2 linked regions of the Phragmitibacter flavus genome follow. The protein of the gene in region 1 interacts with the protein of each later gene in a pairwise test. Links are inferred from orthologs where the notes say so. Each region holds a gene or a part of one and is shown in the gene's direction. Other genes may lie near its edges.

Evidence for each region. The genes of interacting proteins can lie anywhere in the genome.
Region 2: the proteins of FEM03_RS06295 (region 1) and purT interact in binary tests that used the Escherichia coli proteins (3 or more experiments, as listed by UniProt). The link is inferred for Phragmitibacter flavus from one-to-one orthologs.

The regions. Positions count from the first base shown.
Region 1 is NZ_VAUV01000004.1:271,577-275,691, reverse strand. What follows is about bases 1,317-4,115. They hold FEM03_RS06295 (polyprenyl synthetase family protein), read left to right. Parts: upstream 1,317-2,173; coding sequence 2,174-3,058; downstream 3,059-4,115. Other genes in these bases: FEM03_RS06285 (efflux RND transporter permease subunit), read right to left, coding at 3,752-4,115; FEM03_RS06290 (TPM domain-containing protein), read right to left, coding at 3,059-3,667; FEM03_RS06300 (biotin--[acetyl-CoA-carboxylase] ligase), read right to left, coding at 1,317-2,076. Outside these bases: FEM03_RS06310 (TIGR02597 family protein), read right to left, coding at 1-753; more of FEM03_RS06300, read right to left, coding at 1,285-1,316.
Region 2 is NZ_VAUV01000002.1:329,578-332,498, forward strand. It holds purT (formate-dependent phosphoribosylglycinamide formyltransferase), read left to right. Parts: upstream 1-817; coding sequence 818-2,026; downstream 2,027-2,921. Other genes in the region: FEM03_RS03455 (iron-sulfur cluster assembly scaffold protein), read left to right, coding at 1-137; sufT (putative Fe-S cluster assembly protein SufT), read left to right, coding at 162-716; FEM03_RS03470 (beta strand repeat-containing protein), read left to right, coding at 2,418-2,921. UniProt on the Escherichia coli protein: Involved in the de novo purine biosynthesis. Catalyzes the transfer of formate to 5-phospho-ribosyl-glycinamide (GAR), producing 5-phospho-ribosyl-N-formylglycinamide (FGAR). Formate is provided by PurU via hydrolysis of 10-formyl-tetrahydrofolate.

The DNA.
Region 1 (4,115 bases):
GGGAGAAAACCCAAGACCCAAGTTTCCGACTGCCTCCGGAATTGGACTACTGTATCCGAACCAAACATCCTGTCGGTTGGCTGCCGTAAAAGTGCGGATGAGAGTTCTAAATTTATTCATTGGAACACCTCCCGACATCGCCAAAACTAGCGGCGACGTTGCATTATTCCTGAGGACGAATGACTGGCCGAACTCAAGAGGATAATGATTGGCATTTGAGGCACTTTGGATCCAGGAAGTTCCGTTGTATACCAAAGTCGTTTGAGACGACAAGTTAATGCCCGGACTGTCAGTGGGTTTAATTAAGATTTGAGTTCCTACATTTGGGACCCCTGTGATCAGAGAAGTAGGGGTCCAGAAAGGAACGATATCGACCAGATCGCCCGATTGAGGGCCATTCGCAGCAATTGTGAGAATCTGAGATAAATCATCTCCGACTTTCGGCTGCACCGTAATTGAGTTTGTGCTATTCGCTGTGATTTTCGCAATCATTCCCTCCTTAACACCGCTTGAAATCAGAACAGCATACGAATTGTTTTGGACTCCAGCTGAGAATACAAGTTGATTGACTGCCCAACCGGTTGATCCAGACAAAACTATTTCAGAGCCATTGATCGACTGAATCATTCCTTTGTGAACCGAAGCTCGGTAAAAAGGAACGGCTAGCACTGCATCTGATTGACCAGGGACAGTGAGCTTGACAAATCCTACCGGATCAGTGGCCACTTCTTGCGTCTGAGAGAAGGCAGCCATCCCCAGTCCCGCAAAGGTGGCCGCGAGAACGAGGTTTTTTCGAAATTTCCCGCAGCTTGGAGCTCCAAATATGGATTTTCTGACACCCGATGTGCCCAGGGCTTGGTGGTTGGAAGCTCGCGATTGCATATTGGAGAAGGGGGCAATTAGGATTAACCCTGAATTGAATCTAGAAAACGGCCTGGGGTCAAGGAATATTTCTGTGACGGTTTGCTTTGTTTTGCAGGGAAGAGTTCTTGGGTTTTGGTTCTTTGTTCTTAGCAGGAAGGCGGAAGTCGGAGGTCGGAGGTCGGAGGTCGGAGGTCGGAGGTCGGAGGTCGGAGGTCGGAGGTCGGAGGTCGGAGGTCGGAGGTCGGAGGTCGGAGGTTTGATCCAATATGTAGAGCAGGGACGTCTTGGGAAGGGTTGGAAGGTGATGCTTTTGTTGAATTGGATGCTGGGCGGGGAATGGGTGGTAGTGCTGGGGTTGCTGAGCGGGCGCTTGGTTCGAGGGGGCAACGATGTGATGCGTTGCGGCTCTTGCGGCCAGCTCTAGCTCCAACGCACTTGTTCGGCGCTGGTGAGGGTGAAAGTCGGGCCGCTGGCGGGGGCGACGATGAGGTGGCCTTCGTCGTTGAGGGCGATGGCTTGACCGGAGATCTCGTGGTCATCGAGTTTGGCGCGGATGGCACGACCGATGAGCAGGCTCCGCTCGCGAATGCCCTGGATGATCACCTCGTGGGAGTCCTGCCAGAAGGGGGTGAGCTGATTGAGTTGCTTCAAGAGGGTGATGGCGATGCGTTCGCGGGGTTGCGGTTGCGATGGACCGAGGCTGAGTCGGAGAGAGGTGGCGATGGGAGTCAGTTCTTCGGGAAATGAGGAGCGGTTGATGTTCAGTCCGATGCCCAGAACCATGAAGGGGCCTTGATTGGAGGTGAAAGTCTCGGCGAGAATGCCCGCCACTTTTTTGCCGTCGACAAAGACGTCGTTGGGCCATTTGATGAGGGGCTTCAGAGGGGTGGTGGATTCGATGGTCCGGCACAGCGCGAGGGCGGCGATTCCGGTGAGACGGGGCCAGAATTCGAGGGGGATGGTAGGTCGCAGGAGAATCGAAAGCATCAGGTCCTCGTAGGGTTCGGATTGCCAGCGGTTGTCACGTCGACCGCGGCCTTGTGTTTGTTGCTCGGCAAAAACGACGAGACCGTGGGGAAAACCGGCAAGGCCGAGGTCCTTGACATGGTCGCTGGTGGAAGCGAGCTCATCAAAGACCTGCACGTCATGCCCAATGGGTTGTCCGGCGAGAGCGGTGGCGATGCGGCGTTGGCTGAGGGGATCGGGCGTCATGGATCGTGCGAACATTGCGCTTGCCAAGTCTGGGGTTCAAGGTGCAAGGAACTAAATTCGAAGCGGTTGCTTCCCTCCTTCCTTGCCCTCATTTTTCATGGCTGATTTCAAAACTTATCTTTCGGAACGTGCGCAATTCATTGATGTGCTGCTGGACCAGTGGCTGCCTGCAGCGGAGACCCGTCCGGCCTCGCTGCATCAGGCCATGCGGCACAGCGTGCTGGCCGGCGGAAAACGTTTGCGTCCGGTGTTGTGCATGGCGGCGGCAGAGGCTTGTGGGGGCACGAAAGAGGCGGCTTCATTCGCGGCCTGCGCGGTGGAATGTTTGCATACTTACACGCTGATTCATGATGATCTGCCGTGCATGGATGACGATGATTTGCGTCGTGGTCGGCCGACCTGTCACAAGGTTTATGGGGAAGCGGTGGCGCTGCTGGCGGGAGATGCGCTTCAGGCGCTGTCATTTGAATTGTTGGCGAAGACCCAGCAGGGGGTGCATCATTCCCATGGTGACATGGTGACGGAACTGGCGCGCGCTTCGGGGAGTTTGCATCTGGTGGGTGGACAGGTGGCTGATGTGGAGGGCGAAGGGAAAGAGCTGGCGTTGGAAGACTTGCGTTACATCCACGAAAGCAAAACGGCGGCGTTGCTGACGGCTTCGGTGGTTTTGGGCGGCATGGCGGCGGATGCGACGAAGGAGCAGTTGCAGGGTTTGCGTGAGTTCGGCGCGGCGACGGGTCTGGCGTTTCAGATCATTGATGACATTCTTGATGTCACCCAACCGAGCGAAAAGCTGGGCAAGAGTGCCGGAAAGGATGTGGCGTCGCAGAAAAGCACTTACCCGGCGTTGATGGGCATTGAGGCTTCGCGTGCGGAAGCGCAGCGGCTGACGGCACAGGCACATGCGGCACTGGAGGTTTTTGGGCCGTATGGGAAGCGTCTGCGTGACCTGGTGGATTACCTGCTGGCGCGCGACTATTGATCAGTAGGCGAAAGACTCACCGGCTTGATCCTGGATCTGACCCTGGCCCTGTTCGCGGATTCCATACAGGCGTGGAATGTCCTGTGACATTTCATGCAGCTGTTGCTGAACGACATCAAGAGAGGCATGAAAAGCGTCGGAGAATTCGCGGCATAGCAGGTAGGGCAGTGCTGAGTCGGTGATGCGCTGCAGACGTTCGCCGGTGAAGAAGGGCTCCAGTCCGTAACCGACCATGCAGGCGCAGCTGGCGGTGTTGGTGTCGATCACCAGCAGCACGACGCGGCAATCGCCCCCTTTTTCCATCGGTGCAGCAATGCCTCCTTTATTGAACAACCAGAACACATAAACCGGAAAGGGCACCTTGGCCGGAGCTTCCACCAGCACGGCGGCAAACCGGCATTGGGGGAACTGCAAAGTGAGTTCGTGAAGATGGCTGGTGAGTTTGGCGACCTGTCGTTTGCTGAGGAAGCCCACCAGATCCGTGATGCCGGACCGCAACTTGGGCGGGATGCCCATCATTCGATCCAACGATGCGAGATGAAAACCACAGCTGGGGCAGGTGGGGCTGAGTTCTTGCAGTTCGTCTGCAGCGCAGGCGGGACATTTCATTTCATTTGATGGGGCGAGTGGGTGTTGAAACAATCGAAGCAGGTGCAACGTCGAAGTGAAGCCGATATTGGGGGAATTGATGGATCAAGAATGCGCGGCTGGCGAGGCGTTTTCACCGACCGCCGGTGGTTTCTTGAATTCGGGGGGACCGGTGATTTTTTCGGAGATGCCTTGAACGACCGCATACAACCAGGGGATAAAAAACACGCCGATGAGGGTGGCCGCGCTCATGCCGAAAAACACGGCGGTTCCCAAGCTCTGCCGACTGGCGGAACCCGCACCGGTGGAGATGACCAGCGGCAGCACCCCGAGGATGAAGGCGAGCGAAGTCATGATGATGGGCCTCAGTCGAAGTCGAGCACCTTCCAATGCAGCCTCCTGGATGCCCATGCCGCTCTCGCGACGGGTCTTGGCGAATTCGACGATGAGGATGGCGTTTTTGGCGGCC
Region 2 (2,921 bases), on another replicon or contig:
CGGAGTCGCAGTCAGGAGTGCCTTCGCCAAAGGCAAAGGTGGAGGCGGCGGCTCCGATGGTGATGGCTCCCACGCTGCATGATGCGCTGGGTGCGGCGGACAAAAAGATTGGCAAGATCAAGATTGTGCCGATTTGAGCACGGAATTTTTTATATATCGATATGCATACTGACATTACCCTTACACGCGACGTTGAAGCCATTCAGATCCCCAGTGGAGATGCGGTGCAGTTGCCGCTTGGCACACGCGTGATCATCACCCAGGCTTTGGGTGGCACCTACACGGTGGCGACGGATCATGGTCTGGCACGCATTTCTGCAAAAGACGTGGACGCCTTGGGCATTGATCCAAACGCGGAAACGGCTGGCGAGCCGGATTCTTCGACCAATATTCCCGCGGATGCGACCCCGCTCGAGTTGCAGGTGTGGGAGCAGTTGAAGAACGTGTATGATCCGGAAATCCCGGTGAACATCGTGGATCTTGGACTGGTTTATGGCTGTCGTGTGGTGGAAGAGGAAGGTGGCAAAAAGGCGCAGATTTCCATGACGTTGACGGCACCCGGGTGTGGCATGGGACCGACGATTGCCGCCGATGCGCAGTCGCGGATCATGACCATCGAAGAGATCGACGATGCAGCCGTGGACCTGGTTTGGGAACCGGCGTGGAATCAGGGGATGATCTCCGAAGAAGGCAAGATGAAGCTGGGGATGGTGTGATCGGGAAAGGCGAAAGGCGAAAGGCGAAAGGATAAAGGCGAAGGGCTAAAGGATGAGGGTTGAGGCTTGCCTTGGGTGGGGAGTCAGATAAAGGTGGCGGGATGTCCTCAGCCTCCTCTTTTTCTCCTTCGATTGGCACTCCTTTTTCTCCTTCCGCGACCAAGGTTTTGATGCTGGGGTCGGGGGAGTTGGGCAAGGAGGTGGTGATTGAGCTGCAACGCCTTGGCTGCGAGGTGATCGCGGTGGATTCGTATGCCAACGCCCCGGCGATGCAGGTGGCGGACCGGGCTCATGTGCTGTCAATGCTGGACGCGGACGCGTTGCGGCGGGTGTTGCTTTTGGAAAAGCCGGATTTGATCGTTCCGGAGGTGGAGGCGATTGCGACTGAGGTGTTGGTGGAGCTGGAAGCGGACGGATTCAAGGTCGTGCCGACGGCGCTCGCGGCGAAGCTGACCATGAATCGCGAGGGGATTCGAAGGCTGGCGGCGGAGGAGTTGGGGTTGCGCTGCTCAAGTTATGTTTTCGCGGCTACGGAGGAGGAGTTTCAGACGGCGGTGATGCAGATTGGCATTCCTTGTGTGGTAAAGCCGATCATGAGCAGCTCGGGAAAAGGTCAAAGTGTGATTCGCAAGGAGGAGGACATTGCTCCCGCCTGGCAGTATGCCCAAGAAGGCGGACGCGCGGGACGCGGAAAAGTGATCGTCGAGGGGATGGTGGATTTTGATTATGAGATCACCATGTTGACCGTGAGGCATTCGGGCGGCACGTCGTTTTGTGCGCCGATCGGACATTTGCAGAAGGAGGGCGATTATCGCGAGAGCTGGCAGCCCCAGCCGATGAGTGAAGCCGCCTTGAAAGAGAGCGAGCGGATCGCGGGCGCGGTGACGGAGGCTTTGGGTGGATGGGGGCTTTTTGGGGTGGAACTGTTTGTGAAGGGGGATTTGGTCTGGTTCAGCGAAGTTTCACCGCGACCGCATGACACGGGTTTGGTGACGATCATTTCACAGGACTTGAGTGAATTTGCTTTGCACGCCCGGGCAATTCTTGGGCTGCCAATTCCGAACATCGTTCAGCATGGGCCGAGTGCCTCGGCGGTCATTTTGGTGGAGGGGAGTTCGAGCAACATCGTTTATGGCAATCTGGGCGCAGCTCTGGCAGAGCCGGATTCTGCTTTGCGATTGTTTGGAAAACCGACCGTAAAGGGCAAACGTCGCATGGGCGTGGTTGCAGTGCGGGCGATGACGATTGATGCAGCGAGGGAGAAGGCCCGGCGTGCTGCTGCTGCGGTGACGGTTGAATTCGTTGACTAGCTCAGTCAAAACCAACGTTGACAGGGGACATTTGCCAGCCGGGCGAGCTGGCGAAGCACATGGCGAATGCATGTCTTGGTGAACAGGCATTTCGACCCATAAATCTGGGCGGACTGCTTCGGTTGCAATGCTTTCCGAGCGAGGGCGAAGTGGACAGTCTCGAGTTACGTGCGTTCAACTGGACAATCATCTTTCGAGAAAAAATGTTTATTTCTCGGACGAATAAAAATAGTAGAAAGTTATTTTGGTTTAAGCTAAAAACGTTCAAAATATTTTTTTTGAACATCAGAAATTTAATCTTCAAGGCACCAACTGCAGTTTTTCTCACAGGTCGACAGCCTGTTTTGGAGACTTGTGATTGCACTGAATTTTGTTTCGTCTCTTCCTCTTTATGAAAGCACTGCGTCCGTTCTTCCCCCGAATCATCAAACGCGCTTTGTTCGCTGCGTCACTTGGCGCAGTGCCCATGGTTCCAGCGGCGGATTTTAACTGGAATGTCTTCTACCACGAGGGGACGTTTGACTGGCAGAATCACAGTCACTGGAATCCTGATTCTTTATCGCCGGTGAACGTCGGGGTGTTGCCAAATGCAGTGGGTGATGTGGCCAATTTCAACGTTTATCCTTTTCAGCGCATGTTGGTGAATCTCAACGGCGGCGTGACGTTGGGGGCCTTGAATTTGGACTCGTGGGCGTTTAGAAACGGCGGTCTGACGCTTGCTGCCGGTATTGGAGGGTCGCTGACGATGAACAATGGAGGATTGGGAGCGGTGATTCAAAAAGCCGGGAACGCAGGCGACTTGATTTCGACCAACATGGTGCTTGCCGAGGCATTGACGGTGGAAGTCGATGGTGCCCCGTTGACGATGTCTGGAGTGATGACCGGTGCGGGCAAT